Regions from separate parts of the Streptomyces sp. NPDC016309 genome, predicted to be linked through region 2. Evidence: riboswitches for the same ligand, from Rfam matches in the RefSeq annotation. Region 2 holds a riboswitch; each other region holds the start of a gene.
The links. Region 2 has a riboswitch for cyclic di-AMP ahead of ACF068_RS29900 (peptidoglycan DD-metalloendopeptidase family protein). Riboswitches for the same ligand answer to the same signal wherever they lie in the genome.

Region 1 (7,528 bases), on a different contig from region 2:
GCGTACGAACCACGACCGTCGTTCGACGCCGTGCCGGAGCGTGCCCGCTGGCGCTACAAGCCCCGCCGCGCGTTCTGGCGCAGCAAGGTGGTGCGGGCTTCCGCGGTGGTCATCGTGCTCGCCCTGTGCGGGCTGGTGATCCTCGCGCTGGTCCGGGAGCAGACCGGCACGGAGGGCTTCCTGGTCGGGCTCGGCCTCGCCCTGCTGCCCGTTCCGCTCCTCATGGCCGCGTTCCGCTGGCTCGACCGGGTCGAGCCGGGTCCGTGGAAGAACCTGCTGTTCTCCTTCGCGTGGGGGGCGTGCGCCGCGGCACTCGTCGCCATCGTCGCCAACACCTTCGCGACCCGCTGGATAGCCACCGCCACCGCCGACCCCGCCTCCGCCGACACGCTCGGCGCGACCGTCATAGCGCCGGTCGTGGAGGAGAGCGCGAAGGCCGCCGCCGTGCTGCTGGTCTTCGTCTTCCGCAGACGGGACTTCACCGGGATCGTCGACGGCGTGGTCATCGCCGGGTTCACCGCCACCGGCTTCGCCTTCACCGAGAACATCCTGTACCTCGGCAACGCCTTCGGCGAGGACCAGGAGTTCGGGACGTCCGGCTTCGCGTCGGTCACGGCCGCGACCTTCTTCGTGCGGATCGTGATGTCCCCGTTCGCCCACCCGCTGTTCACCGTGCTCACCGGCATCGGTTTCGGCATCGCCGCGCTCACCGCGCGCCGCCGGAGGATCCGCCGCGTGGCGCTGCCGCTGCTGGGGCTGGCCCTGGCGATGGGCATGCACGCGCTGTGGAACGGGTCGGCGGCGTACGGGCCGTGGGGGTTCTACGCGGTGTACGGGGCGTTCATGCTGCCCGCGTTCGGACTGCTGACGTGGCTGGCGATCTGGTCGCGCCAGCGCGAACTGCGCACGGTGTCCGGCGAGCTCCCGGCGTACGCGGCGGCGGGCTGGCTCTCCCCCGCCGAACCGCTCGCGCTCTCCTCGATGCGGGCGCGCGGGCTGGCGCGCGGGTACGCGGCGCGCTGCTTCGGCCCGGCGGCGGCCCGCGCGGTCGGCGAGTACGAGGCGTTCGCCACATCCCTGGCGTTCCTCCGCCACCGGGCCCGCCGGGGCGCGGTGGGCGCGGACTTCGCGGCCCGGGAGCAGGAGCTGCTGCACCACCTGTGGCAGCGCAAGGAGGTCGCCGGACCGGCGCTCACGTACGCCGCGCAGGCCACCGGCCGGGTGTGGACGCCACCCCCGCACCTCGACTACGGCGGCTACAACCCGTACCGCTTCTGACCCCGCCCGCCGGCCGTCAGGCCGAGGCGGCCGTCAGGCCGAGGCGGCCGTCAGGCCGAGGCGGCGGTCAGGCCGAGGCGCGGCGGCGGGGCGCGGCCCGTCAGGCCGAGGCGGCCGTCAAGCCGAAGCGGCGGTCAGCGTCGCCAGCTCGTCGGGGGTGAGCTCCAGCTCGGCGACCGCCAGCAGGGCGGGTAGCTGCTCGACCGTACGGGCCGAGGCGAGCGGCGCGGTGACGGTCGGGCGGGCGGCGAGCCACGCCAGGGCGACGGTGGCGATCTCGGCGCCCCGGGCCGCCGCGACGGCGTCCAGCGCGGCGAGGACTTCGCGCCCGCGCTCGCCGTCCAGGTGCTTGGCCGCGCTGCCCGCCCGCGCGCTGTCCACCCGGGCGCCCGGCCGGTACTTGCCGGTGAGGAAGCCGGAGGCGAGCGCGAAGTACGGCACGGCACCGAGGCCGGCGCGCTCGGCGGTGTCCTGGAGAGCGCCCTCGTAGGTGTCGCGGGAGACCAGGTTGTAGTGCGGCTGGAGCGCGACGTACTTCGCCAGGCCCTCGCGCTCGGCGAAGTCCAGCGAGGCCCGGAGGCGCTCGGCGGAGATGTTGGAGGCGCCGACGGCGCGCACCTTGCCGTCCCGCACCAGTTGGTCGAGGGCGGTGACGATCTCCTCGACCGGCACGGACGGGTCGTCGAAGTGCGTGTAGTACAGGTCGATGTGGTCCGTGCCGAGGCGGCGCAGCGACTCCTCGGCCGCGGCCTTGATGTTCGTGGCGCCGAGTCCCTTGAAGTCCGGGTGGGCGCCGACCTTGGTGGCGACGACGATGTCGGACCTGTTGCCGCGCGCGGCCATCCACCTGCCGATGACGGCCTCGGACTCGCCGCCCTCGTTGCCCGCGGCCCACGCCGAGTAGCTGTCGGCCGTGTCGACGAAGTTGCCGCCCGCCGCCGCGTACGCGTCGAGGACGGCGAAGGACTGCGCCTCGTCGGCGGTCCAGCCGAAGACGTTGCCGCCGAGGGCGAGGGGGAAGACGTGGAGGTCGGACGTGCCCAGGGTGCGCAGAGAGGTCATGGCGTGGATCAACGCGGCGGCCGGACGGGATATTCCGGGTGTTCGGCCACGAAACCGGCAGCCCTGGCGTCGGGGGGTCGCCGCCAGGGCTGCCGGGGACGGGTGGTCCGGAGCGAGCGCTCGGACGGGTCAGACGGTGAGGCCCTTGTCCCGCAGCCACGCCATGGGGTCGATGCCCTCGCCGCCCGCGGTGTGCACCTCCAGGTGCAGGTGCGGTCCGGTCACGTTGCCGGTGGCGCCGACCCGGCCGATGGTCTCGCCGGTGCCGACCTGCTGCCCGGCGCCGACCGTCATCGACGACAGGTGGCAGTACCAGACCTCCGTGCCGTCCTCCAGCTCCAGGACGATGCGGTAGCCGTACGAGCCCGACCAGCCGGCCGACTTCACGGTGCCGCTGTGGACGGCCTTGGCGGGCGTGCCGGTGGGAGCGGCGAGGTCGAGGCCCGTGTGGTAGCCGGAGGACCACATGCTGCCGGCCTGACCGAAGGTCGAGGTGATGGTGTACGAGGAGGTCGGCAGGGACCAGCTCGCGGCCTGCTCGGCCAGCCGGGCCGCCTCCGCGGCCGCCTCGGCCGCCTTCGCCTTCGCGGCGGCCTCCGCCTCGGCCTCCGCCTCGGCCTCTGCCTTCGCCTTCTCCTCGGCGGCCTGCTTCTCGGCGGCGGTCTGCTGCGCCTTCGCCTCGGCGGCCGCCTGCTCGGCCGCGGCGGCCTCGGCGGCGGCCTTCGCCTCGGCGTCGGCGGTGGCCTGCTGCTGCTCGGCCTGCTGGAGGATGCGGGCGCGCAGCGCCTCGCCGGCGTCCGCGCCGCCGCTCCCGTCCGCGTCGGCGGCGGGGGTGGTGAGGGAGGCGGTGGTGAGCGCCCCGTCGTCGTGGCGGTCCTCGCCGGATCCGGAGTCGTCGGACATCAGCGAGCCGATGCCGGGCAGGGACTCGGCGTCCGGCAGGTGGTCGGTGATGACGTCCGGCAGGGATATGGAGACCGCCGGCTTGTCCTGCGCGGTGGCCATGCCGCCCGCGCCGACCGCCGCGATCACGCCGACACCGAGGACGGTGGAGCTACGGGCGAGTCCGCCGCGCTGCTTGGCCACCCGGTGCCGGCCCCGGACGGGGCGGACGGTCTCCTCGGTGGGGTTCCATTCCTCCCACTGCCCGTTTACGGGTGCGGCGTCCGGGATACCCGAAGACTGGAACGAGGCGGGAGAGCCGTATGGAGCTTCGGGGGCAGGCCTGTTGGACGCCACGGAGGCGCACTCCTTTCCTTCCTTCTCGCCTACCGGGTTAGCTGACGGGTTCGGAGCAGGAAGGTCTCCTACGGGCCCACTTCGGCCCGATTCACCCCAAGGTGGTGGTTCCCCGGTTCCCTTGCGGAATTCGGCGCACGCGCGCGGTGCCGTCTCTTGCGACGACTGGGACGACCGCGCTGCGTTATCGAACGTTAATAGACGGGGGCTCCGGATTCCAAGCTGTTCCTACTGATCATTAACCGCCCGGCCCCCGGATATACCGGACGACAACCGGGCACATACGGGCGAGTTGACCATGCCTCAGAAACATGCACCGACCACACTGATACTGACGGACCGTCACGTCATCCGCGCTGCGACACCCACCGACTACGCAGCGTGCCCACGGAGCGAAGGGGTGCACACGTCCCGGGAAAGGCGCCACGGGAAAGGGCCGGGCACGACGAAGGCCCGGTGCGCAATGCACCGGGCCTTCGCCTTCAGTAGCGGGGACAGGATTTGAACCTGCGACCTCTGGGTTATGAGCCCAGCGAGCTACCGAGCTGCTCCACCCCGCGTCGGTGAACACCACCTTACGCCATCCGGCGCACGATCCCTAACCAATATCGCTGGTAGCCGCCCGGAGAGGACGAAACACCCTCGGGCGCCCTCCCACCGGAACCTCGTTGCCGCCCTCCGACAGGGGTGACATGGTCACGTCCATGTCTTCCTTCACCGCCGACGACGGCACCACGCTGGCCTACCGCGTGTCCGGAGCCGGCACCCCACTGATCTGCCTGCCCGGCGGCCCGATGCAGGCCTCCGCCTACCTCGGTGACCTCGGCGGCCTCACCGCCCACCGCCGGCTGGTCATGCCGGACCTCCGGGGCACCGGGCGCTCGGACGTGCCCGCCGACCCCGGCTCCTACCGGTGCGACCGGCTCGTCGACGACGTGGAGGCCCTCCGGCGCCACCTCGGCCTGGAGCGGATGGACCTGCTCGCCCACTCGGCCGGGGCCAACCTGGCGGCGCTGTACCTGACCCGCCACCCCGGGCGCGTCGGCAGGCTCGCGCTGGTCACGCCGAGCGTGCTGGCCGTGGACGTCCCCATCACCGGCGACGCGCGTCTCGCCACGGCGGCACGGCGCCGGGACGAGCCGTGGTTCCCGGCGGCGTACGCGGCGCTGGAGGCGATCGTCGCCGGAAGGGGGACCGCCGACTCGTGGCGGGCCATGGCGCCGTTCACCTACGGCCGCTGGGACGCGGCCGCGCGGGCCCACCACGCCGCCGGTGACGAACAGCGCAACGACGAGGCCGCGCGGGTCCACGCCTCCGAAGGCGCCTTCGCCCCGGACACCGTCCGTGCCGCGTTCGCCCGCCGGACCTCACCGGTGCTGGTCCTCGCCGGCGAGTTCGACGTGGCCGCCCCGCCCGGCGCCATGGCCGCCTACGCCGCCCTGTTCCCGGACGCCGACCTCCGCGTCCAGCCGGGAGCCGGGCACTTCCCCTGGCTCGACGACCCCGCCCAATTCACCGCGACGGCGGCGGCGTTCCTGTCCTGACCGGCCGGGGCACCGCGGACGAGCCGCCCGGCCGGTGCGCCCGCCCGGACACGCACCGGCCCGGGAACGACGACGGCCCCGGTCCGGAGGATCTCCGGACCGGGGCCGAGTGCGTAGGCCGTGTGGGACTCGAACCCACAACCAACGGATTAAAAGTCCGCTGCTCTGCCAATTGAGCTAACGGCCCTCGACGAGTCACCCCTGAGCATAGCCCCATGGCGCCCGCCGTCCGATCGGGTATCGGGGGAACCGGCGCCGTCGCGCCGCCCCGGCGGCCCTCCCGCCCCACCGCCCCGCGCCCCGCCCCGTACGACACGGCAGGGCCCGTACGGCACGGAGAACACGCGCCGTACGGGCCCTGCCGGACACGACCTAGAACAGGCCCTTGTAGCCCTGCCAGCCGGTACCGATCCTGACCGTGGAGCCGAACGACCCGGCCCCGTTGCCGCTGTTGCGCAGCAGGTCACCGGCGGCGTTGCGGGAGACCAGGTCCGGCTTGCCATCCTTGTTCAGGTCGCCGACGCCCACGAAGGCGTTACGGCCGGTGGCCCAGTTGCCGCCGAACACCAGGACGCGCGCCTTCACCGTGCCGGCCGCGGTGCCGTCGAACCGCCAGAGGGAGTTGGCGCCGTCCACCGCCAGCAGGTCGCCGGCCCCGTCGCCGTTCAGGTCGCCGGCGCCGAACACGGCCCGGTAGCCCTTCCAGTTCGTCGCGATCCGGCCCCGCGCCTTGAGCTTGCCGGCGCCGTCGTCCGCGTACAGGTACAGGTCACCCGTGGTCGTCTGACGCGCCACCAGGTCCGCCCGGCCGTCGCCGGTCAGGTCGCCGGGTGACGTCAGCACGTTGAACTGCGCCCAGGTCGTGCCCAGCGAGGTGTACGGGGTCGTCGTGGCCGGCGCCTTGCCGCAGCCCGGCCGGTAGGCGCGCAGTTCGCCGCCCAGCCGCACCAGCAGGTCGTTGCACCGGTCGCCGCTCAGGTCCCCGAAGGGCACCACCAGCGCGGACGTCGACCAGCCGGTGGCGGTCGTCGCACCCGCCAGGGTGCCCGTCCCGCTGCCGTGCCGGAAGGCGAGGGAACCGGTCCCGCTCAGCGACACCAGGTCGCCCACGGCGTCCGGGCCGGCCGGGCCGGCGTGGTCGCGCCGCACGGCGGCGGCACCGGTCAGGTTCACCGTGCCGGACGTGGTCAGGGCGCCTCCCCGGCCGTCCACCGGCTGCGCGGTCAGCGTCCACGCGTACCCGCCGTTCGCCACCAGCCGGCCGGCGGCGTCCTTGGCGTCCCAGGCGGGGGCGACCACGGCCCGCGCCGGACCGCCGCTCAGGGTGCGCACGACGGTGCCGGTGGTCGCGCTCCTGAGGGTGAGCTGCCACGAGGTGCTCGGCGTGGACAGCCACCAGCGGGGCCGCCAGGGCGCCGCGCCGCCGTTCACCGCCTGCGTCGCGGACACGTCGGAGTCGACGACCGCCGGCGCGGACGGCGCCACGCCGCTGCCGACCAGGTGGACGGCGCTCCCGGTGTCCGCCCAGGCGACGGAGCCGGTGGCCGGGTCGACCGCCCACGGGTCGTAGGAGCGGCGTCCCTCGGTGAGGGTGTGCACCGTGCCGCCGTCCCGCAGGTCCTTCAGCTTCAGGGCGCTGCCGGCCGGGTAGACGACGAACCCGTCGCCGAGCCGGGCGCCCGCCCCGGGACCGATGCCGAGCGGGGTGTCGGTGCGGGTCTCGAGGTCGTACACGCCCTCGTCGTTCCTCGACCCGGTGCAGTTCCAGTGCAGCCAGCGGCCGACCACCTCGACGCCGCCGAGGAAGCACCCGGGCAGGAACACCTCCTTCGTCCGGGCACCCGTCCTGACGTCGTACCCCACGACCTCGTCCTTGCTCGCGGCGGTCCACAGGGTGGTCCCCGACAGGGAGAGCCCGTACACCGGGAGCGTCCTGGTCACCTTGCCGGTGTCGAGGTCGACGATCCGCGTGACACCCGCCCCGTCCACGGTCGCGCGGACCGCCGCCCAGCGGCCGGAGCTGCCGATGAAGCCCGCGTAGCCGGCTCCGGTGTCGATCCGGGTGGCCGGGAGCCGGGCGCCGTCGTCCAGCCGGTGCAGGGGCACGACGGGCTCGCCCCAGATGCGCATGGTCCCGCCGTACGCGACGCGCCCGTCGCCGGTGTCCACGAAGGTGGGGCAGTAGCCCTGGAAGCAGGCCTCGGGCTGGTCGGGCACCCAGCCGCGGTCCATGCGCTCGCCATGGACGGGTACGCCGCCGGACTGCCCGGCGGTACGGCTGTACAGACCGGCCTGGCCGGCCGCCGCGACCGCCTCCACGCTGGTCAGCCGCCCGTGCTGGAACGACAGCTGGTGGATCGCGTTCGGTACGGCCTTCACCGGGACCGCCGCCTCGCGGGACACCA
Region 2 (7,528 bases):
CCGTGCACTGGTACGCGCCGACCGGCCGGGCCAAGGGGTGGCGCCTGTGGATCGAGGGCTGGGCGGCGGCGCTGCGCGAGCCCGCGCTGCGGGAGGTGGCCCAGGACCTCGACCGGCGGTGGAAGGCGGCGCTGGCGGAGGTCATCGCGGAGGGTGCCGCGGCAGGCGAGTTCCGCTGCGGTGACCCGGTCGCGGCGGCCTGGCGGCTGACCGCGTTCCTGGACGGACTGGCCGTGCAGCGGACCGCCTACGCCCCCGCCTTCTCCGGCGCCGTGATGCGCGCCTGGGCGGACGAGGCCCTCGCCCGCGAGATAGGTCTCCCGGAGCCCCGCCCCGGCTCGCACGAGTGAGCCGAGGAGCGCTCCGATGCCGAAAGGGCCGTCGCGAGGCACCAGCGACCGAGCACGACGGCCCGTCGGCACCGGACCGAGCGCTCCGAAGGCGAACCGGACCAGGAAAAGGGCGGCGCGGTTACAGGGGGAGCAGGTCCGGGCGCTTGGCCGAGACGTGGTCGCCGGACGATTCGCCGCGGAGCCGGCGCCCGATCCACGGGACCAGGTACTCGCGGGCCCACTGGATGTCGTCGCGGCGCAGTTCGAGGGGCCCGCGCGGCGGCAGGGGCGGCCATGCCTGGTCGGGGTCGGCGGGGACGGGCACGCCGAGGACCTGGCCGGCCCGCAGGGCGACGCGGGTGTGGCCCTCGGGCGACAGGTGGAGCCGGTCGCTGTCCCAGGCCCGCCGGTCCTGGACGGTCTTGAGGGACCACAGGTCGAGCACCGGGCAGCCGTAGCGGTCCGCGACGGCGCGCACGTGCCCGTTGTAGGTGGCGATCTTGCCGCGCAGCCGGCGCAGCACCGGCACGTCGCGGGTGTCGAACCCGGTGGTCACCAGGACGGTGCCGACCACGGACGTCAGATCGGCGACGGCCCGTTCGAAGCGCTCGGCGACCTCGTCCGGGTCGCTGCCGGGGCGGATGATGTCGTTGCCGCCGGCACAGAAGGTCACCAGGTCGGGGGCGAGTTCCTTGGCTCGCGGCACCTGCTCCTCGACGATCTGGTCGAGGAGACGCCCGCGTACGGCGAGGTTGGCGTACCGGAAGCCCTGGTGCTCCGGCAGCCGGTCCGCCAGGAGCACCGCGAGGCGGTCCGCCCAGCCGACGAACGTACCGTCGGGGCCGGGGTCTCCGACGCCTTCGGTGAAGCTGTCACCGATCGCCGCGTACGACCCGAACACGTCACTGTCTCTGAATCCCGAATCGTCTGCCACGGGGACACATCCTTCACCCGGGGATGTGACTTACGCGACCGTAAGGAGGGGTTGACGGGGCGTGATATTTCCCACCGGTCAAGATTCACCCAAGCCGGAATACGCCTCCGCCCGGCACCGGGAGGGGTGCCGGGCGGAGGCCTCACGCTCGTGATGCCGTCAGCGGCAGGTGTCAGACGGAGACGCCGTGCTGGCGGAGGTACGCCAGGGGGTCGATGTCCGAGCCGTAGCTGGGGCTGGTCCGGATCTCGAAGTGGAGGTGCGGACCGGTGGAGTTGCCGGTGGAGCCGGACAGGCCGATCTGCTGGCCGCCGCCGACCGTCTGGCCGGAGGAGACGGACAGCGAGGAGAGGTGGGCGTACTGCGAGTAGTTGCCGTCGGCGTGCTGGATGACGACCTCGTTGCCGTACGCGCCGCTCCAGCCGGCGGAGACGACGGTGCCCGGGCCGACGGCCTTGACGGTGGTGCCGGAGGAGGCGGCGAAGTCGACGCCCGTGTGGTAGCCGGAGGACCAGCTCGAGCCGGAGGCCCGGTAGGGGGTGGTGACGCCGGCGTCGACCGGGGCGGTGAAGCCGGAGCCGCTGGCCTGGGGGGCGGCCTGGGCGGGGCCCTGGGTCTTGGCCGGGGCCTCGGTCTTGGCGGCGGAGCGGGACGCGCGGCTCTCGGCGCGGGTGTCGTCGGCCTTGGGCTTCGCCGGGGCGGCGGTGGACTTGGCGCCGAGGGTGAGCTTCATGCCCGGGAGGATCAGGGAGGGGTCCTCGCCGATGACCTGGCGGTTGTCCTTGTAGAGCTTGTGCCAGCCGCCCTTGACGTTCTTGTTGTAAGCGATCTTGGAGAGGTAGTCGCCGGCGACCACGGTGTACGTGCGCGGCGCGGCCTTCTTCGCGGCGGCCTCGGGGGCGGCCTTGGCGGCGGTGACGGCCGCCTGCGGGGCGGTGGCCGGGGCTGCGGCCGGCGCGGCGTGTGCGCCGGTGGCGCCGAGCAGCGGGAGGGCGATGGCGGCGCCACCGGTTCCGGCGGCGACGAAACCACGCGTGATGGGGCTGGACTTGGGACGGCGGTGCTTACCCTTCGCGGGCATGGCTTTTCCTCTCCGGCGCCTGCGAGGTGAGCTGTCGGGTTCGGACTGGAGTTGTCCGGCCGCGCCATGGACGCGACTTCACCCCGAGCCGGGTCCCGGAAATTCCGGGCCGGCGAACTACCTGGGTCCCCCGCTCCTGCCACGCGTGGGTGGGTGGGAATTCCGACCGGTGGCAGGATTCGGCGGTCCGGCCGGATTGCCGTGACGTTAAGCGAGCCGGGTCGGCGTGAACAAGCCGCCGCTTTCCGACCCGCATTCGGGAGGGTTCGGCGGTCATGGAATTCCGGTCACCCTGCGTCCATTGCGGATCATGTATTTCCGCTGTGGGCACGGCATTTAGGAATCGACCTCCGCCACGGACCGTCACGTTTATGACGCTGCTCACGTGGCCGGGGTCATCTCCCCCGCGACCAGGGCACGTTATCCCCAATCCCCCAATACGGACAGACAGCCCAATACTTGACGGACCTCCGCAATACCTTCATCCCCATGCACCACACCAAGCCATGTCGACAGCCCGACTCCGGGTCGACCAATGATGACCAATCCGGACAGATGCCTACACCTCCCCCACTACCCGGGTCGCGCGGCTCCGCCCCGGCCCGGCGGCACCGCCCCGCCCAGCCGCGACGCGTGCCCCGCCGGTCGCTGACCTGCGCGGGGCAACGAATGTGCGACCTGCACGGAGATTGATCGCGTCACGAACCGATGTCGTATCGTCGGATGGCGAGATTGTCGGTGCCCGACGCCGACCGCAGACACGGAGGAGCCCCCGTGACGCAGCAGCTTCCGCAGGTCCCGTCGACCGAGCCCGAGCTGACCGGAGTCCGCAACTTCCGTGACGTCGGTGGGCTCCCGACCGTGGACGGCCGGCGGGTGCGGCACGGCAGGCTCTACCGCAGCGGACACCTCGCGCACGCGACGGGAGAGGACGCCGCCTTCCTGGCCGGCCTCGGCCTCCACACGATCTTCGACTTCCGCAACGCCGCCGACCAGAAGATCGAAGGCCCGGACGTCGAGCTGCCCGGGGTCCGCAACGTGAACCTCCCGCTCTCCGACCCGGCCGACGGCGCCGAGTTCTGGGCCATGGTCCGCGACGGGAACCTCGACCAGCTACGCGCTCTCCTGGCCGACGGCAAGGCCGCCGCCCGGATGACCGCCTCGTACCGGATGATCATCCGCGAGCGCACGGCCGAGCACAGCCGGGTCCTCCACGCGCTCGCCGAGGACAGCGTCCCGGCCCTGATGCACTGCGCGGCCGGCAAGGACCGGGCGGGACTGTCCATAGCGGTGTCCCTGCTGGCCGTCGGCGTCGAGCGGGAGGCGATCGAGGAGGACTACCTCAAGTCGAACGACCCCCGCCGCCGCTACCGGGTGCGCCGCAGCGACGACTCCCCCTCCGCGATGTCACCGCAGGTCATGGAGCTGCTCAACCCCCTCTTCGAGGCCCGCGTCGAGTACCTGGACGCGGCCTTCGCGACGATCGAGGAGACCTGGGGGTCGACCGAGCGCTACCTGACGGAAGGGCTGGGGCTCAGCCCCGCCACGCGGGAGCGGCTGCGCGAGCGGCTGCTCGACGAGGCCTGATCCACCGGAGACGTCCTACTCGGCGCCGAGGGCGAACAGCAGGTAGAGGAAGGCCGCGAAGAGGTGGCCCGCGACCAGGTAGGCGAAGAGCCGGATGGCGAGCCCGCGGGGGAACGTCCGTTCCTGGGTCATGGTGGATCTCTCCGATCGGTTCAGCGGCGGTGGACGCCCGCGCCGAGGCACAGGTCGGCCGCGGGGCTCTGCATGAGGGTGTGGACGAACAGCAGCCCGGCGCCGCCGCGCGTGGCGGCGCCGATGCGGTGCGGGGTGAGCGAGTCGAAGTGGGCGCTGTCCCCCGGGTCGAGGACGTGTACGGCCTCGCCCAGGACCAGGCGCACCCGCCCGTCGAGGACGTACAGCCACTCCTCCCCCGGGTGCACGCGCACCAGGTCGCCCTGGGTGGCGTACGGGACCTGCACGCGCAGTGCCTGCATCGCCCGCCCGGGGCTGCCGGCCTGGTGGTAGACCCAGCCGTCCGCCTCGGCGGGTTCGGCCCGGCCGCCCCGGACGATCGGGTCACGCTCCGGCGGGACCTCGCCCAGCAGCTCCGAGACCGTCGTACCGTAGACCCGGGCGAGGCCCAGGAGCATCGGCAGCGACGGCTGGCGGCGGCCGGTCTCCAGCCGTGACAGGTGGGCCGGCGACAGCCCGGCGCGCTGGGCGGCGGCCTCCAGGGTCAGGCCCCGGCGCCGGCGCAGCGCCCGAAGCTGCGGCGCGACGTCCGGCACCGCGGCGGGCGCCCCGGGGTCCGGCTCGGCGCCGGCCGGCCCGGAAGGCTCCGAGGGAGCTCCGGCTGAAGTGGTCATGCGCCCATTGCGCCACTACCTTCCCCCAGAGGCAAATTTCTTGCCCCGGAGGCAAAAGCCCCGGGGCGTAGGCGCTGGGGCAGGTGATCGGCGACGGGTCAGCGGTCGGCGAGAGCCTGCTTCACCAGGGTCCGGCCGAAGTCCCAGATCAGCCCCCCGCCGCTGTGCGCCTCCTCCATCACGTCGGTGAACGCCGCCACGAACCGGTCGACCTCCCGCTCCCCGATGATCAGCGGCGGGATCAGCTTGATGACCTCCAGGCGGTCGCCGGACACCTGGGTGAGGATGCGGTGGCGCCGGAGCAGCGGCACCACGACCATCTGTGCGAAAAGGCCCTTGCGGGCCGCCTGGAGCATCGTCCAGCGGCTGCGCAGGCCCAGCGAGGACGGGCGGCCGAATTGGATGCCGATCATCAGGCCGCGGCCGCGCACCTCGGACAGCATCTCGTAGCGGTCGACCAGCGCGGTGAGGCGTTCCTTCAGCAGCTCACCGGTCCGCCGGGCGTTCGCCACGGTCTCCTCGTCCTCCATGACCGCCAGGACCGCGAGCCCGGCCGCCATCGCCTGGGCGTTCGACCCGAAGCTGGCGGAGTGGACGAGCACCCGGTCCATCGACGAGTAGACCTTCTTGAAGATCCAGTCCTTGCCGAGGGTGGCCCCGACGGGCACATAGCCCCCGGACAGGGCCTTGGCGACGCACAGCAGGTCCGGCTCCACGCCGTCCTCGTGCTGGTAGGCGTAGAAGTCGCCGGTACGGCCGAGGCCGGTCTGGACCTCGTCGGCGATCAGCAGGGCCTTGTGCCGGTGCAGCAGCTCCTGCGCGGCCCGCAGGAAGCCGGGCGGGCTCTCGTGCACGCCCTTGCCCTGGATGGGCTCGACGATGAGGGCGGCCACGTCGCCCCGCTTCAGCTCCCGTTCCAGGGCGGTGAGGTCGCCGAGCGCGACGGCGGTGTCGGGCAGCAGCGGGTCGAAGCCGTCCCGGAAGCAGCTCTCCCCGTTGACCGACAGGGATCCGGTGGTCAGCCCGTGGAAGGCGTGCGAGCAGTACAGGACGCGGGGCCGGCCGGTCGCCCGGCGGGCGAACTTCAGCGCCGTCTCCACCGCTTCGGTCCCGCTGTTGGAGAAGTAGACCCGGTCCAGGTGCGGCGAGTGGGTCAGCAGCCGCTCGGCGAGCAGCCCGGGCAGTGGCGGGCAGTCGAAGCGGGTGAGGTCGGCGAGGTCCGCGTCCAGGACGTCGTGGAGGGCCTTGCGGACGACGGGGTGGTGCCGGCCCAGGCCCATGACGCCGAACCCGGCGAGCATGTCCAGGTACTCGTTGCCGTCCGCGTCCCAGAAGTGGGCGCCCTCGGCGCGCTCGTAGACCCGGTCGAAGCCGATCGTCCGGAGCATGCGCGGAAGCTGCGGGTTGAGGTGGCGGGCGTGCAGCCCGTAGCCCTCCGTGCCGCGCTCGGCGAGCAGGGCCGCCAGGTCGAACTTCGTGCTCATACGTCATTCTCCTTGCCTGCCAGCGCTCCGCCGATCCGGCCCGCGATCTCCACCGGGGTGAGCCCGACGTCGGCCAGCACCTCCCCGCGCTTGGCGTGGGCCAGGAACTGCTCCGGGACGCCGAAGGTCCGCAGCGGTACGTCGGTCCCGGCGTCGCGCAGCGCCTGCCCGACCGCCCAGCCGACCCCGCCGCTGCGGCTGTTGTCCTCGACCACGGCGACCAGCCGGTGGGTGGCGGCGAGGGGGGCGAGGCGCGCGTCGACGGGCTTGACCCAGCGCGGGTCGACGACGGTGCACCCGATGCCGCGTTCGGCGAGCAGCGCGGCCGCCCCGAGGCAGACGGACGCCATGGCGCCGACGGCCACCAGGAGCACGTCGGGGCCGTCGTCCGCCCGGTGCAGGACGTCCATGCCGCCGATCCGCCCCAGGGCGGGTACCAGGGGACCCACCGACTCCTTGGGGAAGCGCAGCACGGTCGGCGCGTCGTGCACGTCGACCGCCTCGCGGAGCTGGGCGCGCAGCTCGCCGGCGTCGCGCGGGGCGGCGATCCGCAGCCCGGGCATGGCCTGGAGCAGGGACAGGTCCCAGACGCCGTTGTGCGAGGGGCCGTCCACTCCGGTCACGCCCGCCCGGTCCAGGACGAAGGTGACGCCGCACCGGTGCAGGGCCACGTCCATCAGTAGCTGGTCGAAGGCCCGGTTGAGGAAGGTGGCGTAGACGGCGACGACCGGGTGCAGCCCGCCGGTCGCGAGGCCGGCCGCGCAGACGGCGGCGTGCTGCTCGGCGATGCCGACGTCCCAGACCCGGTCGGGGAACCGCTCGGCGAACTTCGTCAGTCCGACCGGATGCAGCATGGCGGCCGTCAGGGCGACGACGTCCGGCCGCTCGGCCCCGATCTCGGCGATGGCGTCGCCGAACACCGACGTCCAGGACGGGCCGGCGGACGGCACCAGCGGCTCGCAGGTCAGCGGGTCCATGGCGCCGACGGCGTGGAAGCGGTCGGCCTCGTCCTCCAGGGCGGGTCCGTAGCCGTGGCCCTTCTGGGTCAGGCAGTGCACGAGGACCGGGCCGTGGAAGCGTTTGGCGCGGCGGAGCGCCGACTCGACGGCGCCGATGTCGTGCCCGTCGATGGGGCCCACGTACTTCAGCCCGAGGTCCTCGAACAGACCCTGGGGGGCGATGAAGTCCTTGAAGCCCTTCTTGGCACCGTGCAGCGACCCGTACAGGGGCGGTCCGATGACGGGGGTGTGGCGGAGCACGTCCTTGCCCCAGGCCAGGAAGCGTTCGTAGCCGTCGGTGATGCG
Region 3 (7,528 bases), on a different contig from region 2:
CGGTTGCCCGCCGAGATGAAGGACGACAGGCCGGCTCCGCGCCGGTGCAGTCCGGACAGCAGGGCGATGCCGATGGCTCCGGACTGGGTGAACAGCCCGATCCGGCCCCGGGCCGGGGGGTGCGGGGCGAGCGAGGCGTTGAGCCGGACGCCGGGCGCGGTGTTGATGATCCCGAACGCGTTGGGGCCGATGATACGCATGCCGTACGAACGCGCCTGGCGTACCAGTTCCCGCTGGCGCGTCCTGCCGTCGGCGCCCTGTTCGGCGTACCCGGCGGTGAGGACCACCAGGCCCCGCACGCCGTGTTCGCCGCAGTCGGCGACGGCCTCGGGGACCCGCTCGGAGGGTACGGCGACGACCGCGAGGTCGACCGGCTCCCCGATGTCGGCGACCGACCGGAAGGCGGGCACGCCGTCCAGGGAGGTCGTCGTCTCCGGAAGGGCGCGGTTCACGGCGTACACCCGGCCCGTGTAGCCGGCCTCCAGGAGGTTGCGGAGGACCGTGCGGCCGACCCCGCCGGGCGCGCGGCCGGCGCCGACGACGGCGACGGAGCCGGGGGCGAGGAGCCGCTGCACCGACCTGGCCTCGGCGCGCTGTTCGCGGGCGCGCTGGACCGCCAGGGAGCGGTCGGTGGGCTCCAGGTCGAGGTGGAGGCGCACGGCACCGTCCTCGAAGCTGCGCTTCTGGGTGTACCCGGCGTCGGTGAACACCTTGATCATCTTGTTGTTGGCGGGCAGGACCTCGGCCGCGAACCGCCGGATGCCCCGCTCGCGCGCGACGGCCGCGATGTGTTCGAGGAGCGCGGAGGCCACGCCCCGCCCCTGGTGGGCGTCCTGGACGAGGAAGGCGACCTCGGCCTCGTCCGCCGGGGCGGAGGCGGGCAGCCCCTGCTCGTTGATCCGGTCGTAACGCACGGTGGCGATGAACTCGCCGCCGATCGTGGCCGCCAGGCCCACCCGGTCCACGTAGTCGTGGTGGGTGAAGCGGTGCACGTCCTTGGCGGAGAGCCGGGGGTAGGGTGCGAAGAACCGGTAGTACTTCGACTCGTCCGAGACCAGCTCGTAGAAGCTGACCAGGCGCTCGGCGTCATCCGTGGTGATCGGCCTGATCCGCGCGGTGCCGCCGTCCCGCAGCACGACGTCGGCCTCCCAGTGGTCGGGGTACACGTGTTCCGGCTGATCCGACGGGGTCCGCATGGGCCCCAGGGTACGGTGCGGGCCGCCGGTCGCGGAGGTGCTGTGGACAACGCAGGGTGAGGCGGGCCGAGCGGCGGTCCGGGCCCGCGAGGCCGGTTCGAGCACCCTGCGGGACATGAGAGACTGGCTGCGACAACTGGTCTAGACAACCTCCGAGACTCGAAGGGCAACACCATGGCTGAGCGCCGCGTCAACGTCGGCTGGGCCGAGGGCCTGCACGCCCGCCCCGCCTCCATCTTCGTCCGCGCCGCCACGGCCGCCGGCGTCCCCGTGACGATCGCCAAGGCCGACGGCAACCCTGTCAACGCCGCGTCGATGCTCGCGGTGCTGGGCCTGGGCGCGCAGGGCGGCGAGGAGATCGTGCTCGCTTCGGACGCGGAGGGCGCGGACGCCGCCCTGGACCGTCTGGCGAAGCTGGTCGCCGAGGGGCTCGAGGAGCTCCCCGAGACGGTCTGACCCCCTCGGTCGCGCACCACGCACGACAGCTTCGGGCGGAGCCGTTCCCCAGACACCGGGGGAACGGCTCCGCCTTTTCCGTCCGGTCACGGGAAACGGGCACACGCCAATTCCGGCGAGGGAAATGCGGGGCGATAATTCCCCCTGTTTGTATACGGCACCGCCGTTAATGAGGGATGCCCGCGGTGTTTACGCGGTGTTGCGAAGTCCTCACGTACGCGCCCGCCTGGCGTGCCGGGGAGCGCCGCAACCGGTGGGTGGCGAGCCAGCGCTCGACGTGGACGGCGGTGAGCGTGCGGGCGCGTTCGGCGTCGCCCCGGGCCACGGCGTCCACGATCGCGCCGTGCTCGGCCCAGGCGTCCGCCGGACGGGCGGGCGTCTCGACCGCGTACATCCAGGTGGTCTTGTGCCGGAGCTGGGTGAGCAGCGCGGTCAGGGCGGGGCTGCCGGACGCCTGGGCGAGCGTCTCGTGGAACCACCCGCCCAGCGAGCGGAGGTCCTCCGTCCGACCCGCGCGCGCCCGCTCCTGACCCAGCCTGACCAGGCCCCGCAGCACCTTGAGGTGGGCCTCGGTGCGGCGCTGGGCGGCACGGGCGGCGCCGAGGGGCTCCAGCAGCGTGCGCATCTCCAGCAGGTCGGCCGCCTCCTGCTCGGTGGGTTCGGCGACGCAGGCGCCGGCATGGCGGCGGGTGGTGACGAAGCCCTCCGACTCCAGGGTGCGCAGCGCCTCGCGGACCGGGACGCGGGAGACGCCGTAGCGGCGGGCCAGGTGTTCCTCGGTGAGCCGGCTGCCGCGCTCGAACACGCCGTTGACGATGTCGTCGCGGATCGCCGTGCATACCGAGTGCGCTGGAATGCGCATACCAGAACCCCCTGTGAACCGCGCGAAATTCAAACGCTTGACGCTTGTGCGATGACTCTATTGCAGCGGGCCGAAAATTCCGACAGTCGCCCGGAATCCATGGAGTTCTTTTCGGCCTCGTGCGGGACGCGACACGACGAAGGCCCCGGTTCGTGTCCCGAACCGGGGCCTGTCGGAGGAGCGGAGGCGGTCAGACGTTGACGCCGTGCGAGCGGAGGTACGCGACGGGGTCGATGTCCGAGCCGTAGTCGGCGCCCGTGCGGGCCTCGAAGTGCAGGTGCGGGCCGGACGAGTTGCCGGTCGAGCCGGAGAGGCCTATCTGCTGCCCCGGCATCACGGTCTGGCCGACCGAGACGTTGATCGAGGCCAGGTGGCCGTACTGGGTGTACGTGCCGTCGTTCATCCGGATGACGATGTTGTTGCCGTACGCGCCGCCCCAGCCGGCCTCGACGACGGTGCCGGCGCCCACGGAGACGACGGTGGTGCCGGAAGCGGCGTGGAAGTCGACGCCGGTGTGGCTGCCGGAGGACCACATGGCGCCACCGGTCTGGTAGCCGGTGCTGACGTAGCTGCCGGCGATGGGCGCCTGGAAGGAGTTCAGCCGCTTGCGCTCGGCCTCGCGGTCGGCGCGCTCCTTGGCGTCGCGGGCCGCCTTCACCCGGGCCTCGGCCTTGAGCTTCGCCTCGGCCTCGGCCTTCGCCTGGGCGGCGGCCTTGGCCGCCGTCTCCTGGGCCTCCAGTTCCTGGGCCTCGGCCTGGGCGTCGATCTGCTCGGCGAGCGTGTCGGTGATGACCGCCTGGTTGAGGCCGGTGTCCTCGAGCGAGCCGGGTGCGGCGTCCGGGGCGGCGGCGAGCGCCGGGGAAGCGAGGGTTCCGATGACGCCGGTGGTGGCGAGGGCCGCGACTCCGGCGACGTGTGCGCTCTTGCGGCTCAGGCGGCTCGGGGCACGGTGCTTCCCGGTGGCACGGGTGAACGCCATGAAGTGGCTGATCCTTTCCTTCCTTCTCGCCTACCGGGTTAGCTGACGGGTTCGGAGCAGGAAGGTCTCCTACGGGCCCCTCCGCGGCTGCGAAGGCGTCCGATTCACCCCAGGGACTTCATGGGTCCCCGGCTCCCCTGGCTCGCGCCTGACGGGGACTCGGCGATGGCTGCCCGGTGCCGCGGGTGCGGCGGGTACCGGTCGGACAGCCCATCAGACGCTAAGCGGCCGATCTTTCAATCACCAAACAGACACGGTTTTTTGTAGCGCACGCCACAGGGCAGACACCGAATCTCCGCAACAAACCGGACATTTGGCCGGGCATCCGGGAGGGGGACACGGGTGGACCCCGGCGTCGGGGGACGCCGGGGTCCGGGAGCGGTCGCGGAAGCGGGGCGACAGCGTCAATCAGCCGGTGACCACGGTCACTTGGCCGATTCCGAGCGCCTCGACGGGCTCCTTGATCCGAGCGGCGTCCCCGACGAGGACCGTGACCAGACGGTCCACCGGGAAGGCGCTGACGACCGCCGCGGTGGCCTCCACGGTGCCCGTCTCGGCGAGCCGGGCGTACATCTGCGCCTGGAAGTCGTCGGGGAGGTGCTGCTCGACCTGGTCGGCGAGGGTGCCCGCGACGGAGGCGGCCGTCTCGTACTTGAGGGGGGCGACGCCCACCAGGTTCTGCACGGCCGTCTCGCGCTCGGCGTCGGTCAGTCCCTCGGCGGCGAGGGTACGCAGCACCTTCCACAGGTCGTCGAGGGCCGGGCCGGTGTTCGGGGTGTCGACCGAGCCGCTGATGGCGAGCATGGCGGCCCCGCCGTCCGGGCCGGAGCGCAGTACCTGGCCGAAGGCCCGTACGCCGTAGGTGTAGCCCTTCTCCTCGCGCAGGACCTTGTCGAGGCGGGAGGTGAGCGTGCCGCCCAGGCAGTAGGTGCCGAGCACCTGGGCGGGCCAGACCCGGTCGTGCCGGTCGGGGCCGATCCGGCCGATGAGGAGCTGGGTCTGCACGGCGCCGGGGCGGTCGACGATGACGACCCGGCCGCTGTCGTCCGCCGTCACGGGCGGCACGGGGCGGGGCTCGGCCGAGTCGCCGGTCCAGGCGCCGATGGTGTCGGCGAGCACCGCGTCGAGGTCGACGCCGGTGAGGTCGCCGACGACGACCGCGGTGGCGGTGGCGGGACGCATGTGCGCCTCGTAGAAGGCGCGCACGGCCGCCGCGTCGATCCGGGCGACGGTCTCCTCGGTGCCCTGGCGGGGGCGGGACATGCGGGAGGTGGCCGGGAACAGCTCCTTGGAGAGCTGCATGGCGGCACGGCGGCCCGGGTTGGCGATCTCGTGCGGGATCTCGTCCAGCCGGTTGCGGACGAGCCGCTCGACCTCGCTGTCGGCGAACGCGGGGGCGCGCAGGGCCTCGGCGACCAGTCCGAGGGCCTTGCCGAGCCGGGAGACGGGGACCTCCAGGGAGACGCGTACACCGGGGTGGTCGGCGTGCGCGTCGAGGGTGGCGCCGCAGCGCTCCAGCTCGGCGGCGAACTCCTCCGCCGAGTGCTTGTCGGTGCCTTCGGAGAGGGCCCGCGCCATGATCGTGGCGACGCCGTCCAGGCCCTCGGGCTCGGCCTCCAGCGGGGCGGCGAGGAAGATCTCGACGGCCACGACCTGCTGGCCGGGACGGTGGCAGCGCAGCACGGTCAGGCCGTTGTCCAGCGTGCCGCGGTCGGGCGCGGGGAAGGCCCACGGCTTGGGCGTGCCCGCCTGGGGCTGCGGGTGGAACTCCATGGACGTCAGGGACACAGCGGCGTCGCTCACTGGTCGGCTCCCTCTTCTACCTGGTCGCTGTGGTCGGTGCCGGCGGGTTCGTAGACCAGCACCGCCCGGTTGTCGGGGCGGAGGCGGGCCTTGGCCACCGCCTGCACCTCCTCGGCGGTGACGTCCAGGACGCGCTGGACGGCGGTCAGGGCGAGCTGGGGGTCGCCGAACAGCACGGCGAACCGGCACAGTTCGTCGGCGCGGCCGGCGACCGTGCCGAGCCGGTCCAGCCACTCGCGCTCGAGCTGGGCCTGGGCGCGCTCCATCTCCTCGGGCGTGGGGCCCTCGGCGGCGAACCGGGCGAGCTCGTCGTCGACGGCCGCCTCGATGTCGGGGACCTCGACGCCACCGGACGTCTTGACGTCCAGCCAGCCGAGCGAGGGGGCGCCCGCCAGACGGAGCAGGCCGAAGCCGGCGGCCACGGCCGTGCGGTCGCGGCGCACCAGGCGGTTGTGCAGCCGCGACGACTCGCCGCCGCCCAGGACCGTGAGGGCGATGTCGGCGGCGTCGCACTCGCGGGTGCCGTCGTGCGGGAGCCGGTAGGCGGCCATCAGGGCGCGGGCCGGCACCTCCTCGACGACGACCTCACGGAGCTGCTCGCCGATGACCTCGGGCAGCGTCCCGTCCCGGGGCGGCTGCTTGCCGTCGTGGGAGGGGATGGAGCCGAAGTACTTCTCGACCCAGGCGAGCGTCTGCTCGGGGTCGATGTCGCCGACGACCGACAGGACGGCGTTGTTGGGCGCGTAGTACGTGCGGAAGAAGTTCCGCGCGTCCTCCAGGGTGGCGGCGTCCAGGTCCGCCATGGAGCCGATCGGGGTGTGGTGGTACGGGTGGCCCTCGGGGTAGGCGAGGGCGGTCAGCTTCTCGAAGGCCGTGCCGTACGGAACGTTGTCGTACCGCTGGCGGCGCTCGTTCTTGACGACGTCCCGCTGGTTCTCCATGGACTCGTCGTCGAGCGCGGCGAGCAGGGAGCCCATCCGGTCGGCTTCCAGCCACAGCGCCAGCTCGAGCTGGTGGGCGGGCATGGTCTCGAAGTAGTTGGTGCGCTCGAAGCTGGTCGTACCGTTGAGGGAGCCGCCGGCACCCTGCACCAGTTCGAAGTGGCCGTTGCCCTGGACCTGCTTCGACCCCTGGAACATCAGGTGCTCGAAGAGGTGGGCCAGGCCGGTGCGGCCCTCGACCTCGTGGCGGGAGCCGACGTCGTACCAGAGGCAGACCGCGGCGACCGGGGTCAGGTGGTCCTCGGAGAGCACCACGCGCAGGCCGTTGGCCAGGCGGTGCTCGGTCGCTGTCAGGCCGCCGGAGCCGGCCTGGGCTGTGGCCGTGTGACCCATGGGCATGTACGTCCCTTCGATCGCTATGGGGGAAAGATCCAGCTGCGGGCCGCTGGGAAGTCCTGCCACTGTATGCGGCCCTCGCGACCTGCCGTGGACCGCTGTGGAAGTCCTGCCACTGTATGCAAGCGGACTGACACCCGGTGGAGTTCCCGGATCCCCGTCGCGTCCCTCTTCCGGGTCGCGGTCGGCGTTGTCAGTGGGACGGTCCACAATGGGCGTCGTCAGATCAACCTTGTTGGTGAAGGAGCCGCAGCCGCGATGGCCCGCCGCAGCACGAAGACCACGCAGCCCGACGACTTCGAGGAGAAGATCCTCGACATCGACGTCGTCGACGAAATGCAGGGCTCCTTCCTCGAGTACGCGTACTCGGTGATCTACTCCCGGGCCCTGCCGGACGCCCGTGACGGCATGAAGCCGGTGCACCGCCGGATCGTGTACCAGATGAACGAGATGGGGCTGCGGCCCGAGCGCGGCTTCGTGAAGTGCGCCCGGGTGGTCGGCGAGGTGATGGGCAAGCTCCACCCGCACGGCGACGCGTCGATCTACGACGCCCTGGTGCGCATGGCGCAGCCGTTCTCGATGCGCCTGCCGCTGGTGGACGGGCACGGCAACTTCGGCTCCCTGGGCAACGACGACCCGCCGGCGGCGATGCGGTACACCGAGTGCCGGATGGCCGACGCGACGTCCCTGATGACGGAGTCGATCGACGAGGACACGGTCGACTTCAACCCGAACTACGACGGTCAGGAGCGCGAGCCGGCCGCGCTGCCCGCCGCCTTCCCGAACCTGCTGGTGAACGGCGCGTCCGGGATCGCGGTCGGCATGGCCACCAACATGCCCCCGCACAACCTGGGCGAGGTCATCGCCGCCGCCCGCCACCTGATCCGGCACCCGG

Region 1: it holds a riboswitch for cyclic di-AMP, as region 2 does, so the genes downstream of both, ACF068_RS26890 (M23 family metallopeptidase) here and ACF068_RS29900 (peptidoglycan DD-metalloendopeptidase family protein) in region 2, are expected to answer to the same signal.
Region 3: it holds a riboswitch for cyclic di-AMP, as region 2 does, so the genes downstream of both, ACF068_RS27195 (M23 family metallopeptidase) here and ACF068_RS29900 (peptidoglycan DD-metalloendopeptidase family protein) in region 2, are expected to answer to the same signal.

Annotation. Positions count from the first base shown of each region.
Region 1 covers NZ_JBIBSG010000011.1:218,592-226,119, reverse strand. The annotation lists gene ACF068_RS26900 (PrsW family intramembrane metalloprotease) at 1-1,278, shown strand, start outside; gene ACF068_RS26895 (aldo/keto reductase) at 1,396-2,340, opposite strand; gene ACF068_RS26890 (M23 family metallopeptidase) at 2,470-3,579, opposite strand; cyclic di-AMP (ydaO/yuaA leader) riboswitch at 3,591-3,725, opposite strand; tRNA gene ACF068_RS26885 (tRNA-Met) at 4,066-4,139, opposite strand; gene ACF068_RS26880 (alpha/beta fold hydrolase) at 4,284-5,123, shown strand; tRNA gene ACF068_RS26875 (tRNA-Lys) at 5,238-5,310, opposite strand; gene ACF068_RS26870 (FG-GAP-like repeat-containing protein) at 5,496-7,528, opposite strand, start outside.
Region 2 covers NZ_JBIBSG010000017.1:693-8,220, reverse strand. The annotation lists gene ACF068_RS29910 (TetR/AcrR family transcriptional regulator) at 1-350, shown strand, start outside; gene ACF068_RS29905 (SGNH/GDSL hydrolase family protein) at 472-1,266, opposite strand; gene ACF068_RS29900 (peptidoglycan DD-metalloendopeptidase family protein) at 1,439-2,347, opposite strand; cyclic di-AMP (ydaO/yuaA leader) riboswitch at 2,351-2,509, opposite strand; gene ACF068_RS29895 (tyrosine-protein phosphatase) at 3,122-3,934, shown strand; gene ACF068_RS29890 (DUF6126 family protein) at 3,950-4,066, opposite strand; gene ACF068_RS29885 (XRE family transcriptional regulator) at 4,087-4,740, opposite strand; gene ACF068_RS29880 (aspartate aminotransferase family protein) at 4,839-6,224, opposite strand; gene dxs (1-deoxy-D-xylulose-5-phosphate synthase) at 6,221-7,528, opposite strand, start outside.
Region 3 covers NZ_JBIBSG010000012.1:48,780-56,307, forward strand. The annotation lists gene ACF068_RS27180 (GNAT family N-acetyltransferase) at 1-1,196, opposite strand, end outside; gene ACF068_RS27185 (HPr family phosphocarrier protein) at 1,371-1,652, shown strand; gene ACF068_RS27190 (GntR family transcriptional regulator) at 1,819-2,514, opposite strand; gene ACF068_RS27195 (M23 family metallopeptidase) at 2,705-3,493, opposite strand; cyclic di-AMP (ydaO/yuaA leader) riboswitch at 3,507-3,668, opposite strand; gene ACF068_RS27200 (M16 family metallopeptidase) at 3,902-5,296, opposite strand; gene ACF068_RS27205 (M16 family metallopeptidase) at 5,293-6,630, opposite strand; gene ACF068_RS27210 (DNA topoisomerase (ATP-hydrolyzing) subunit A) at 6,892-7,528, shown strand, end outside.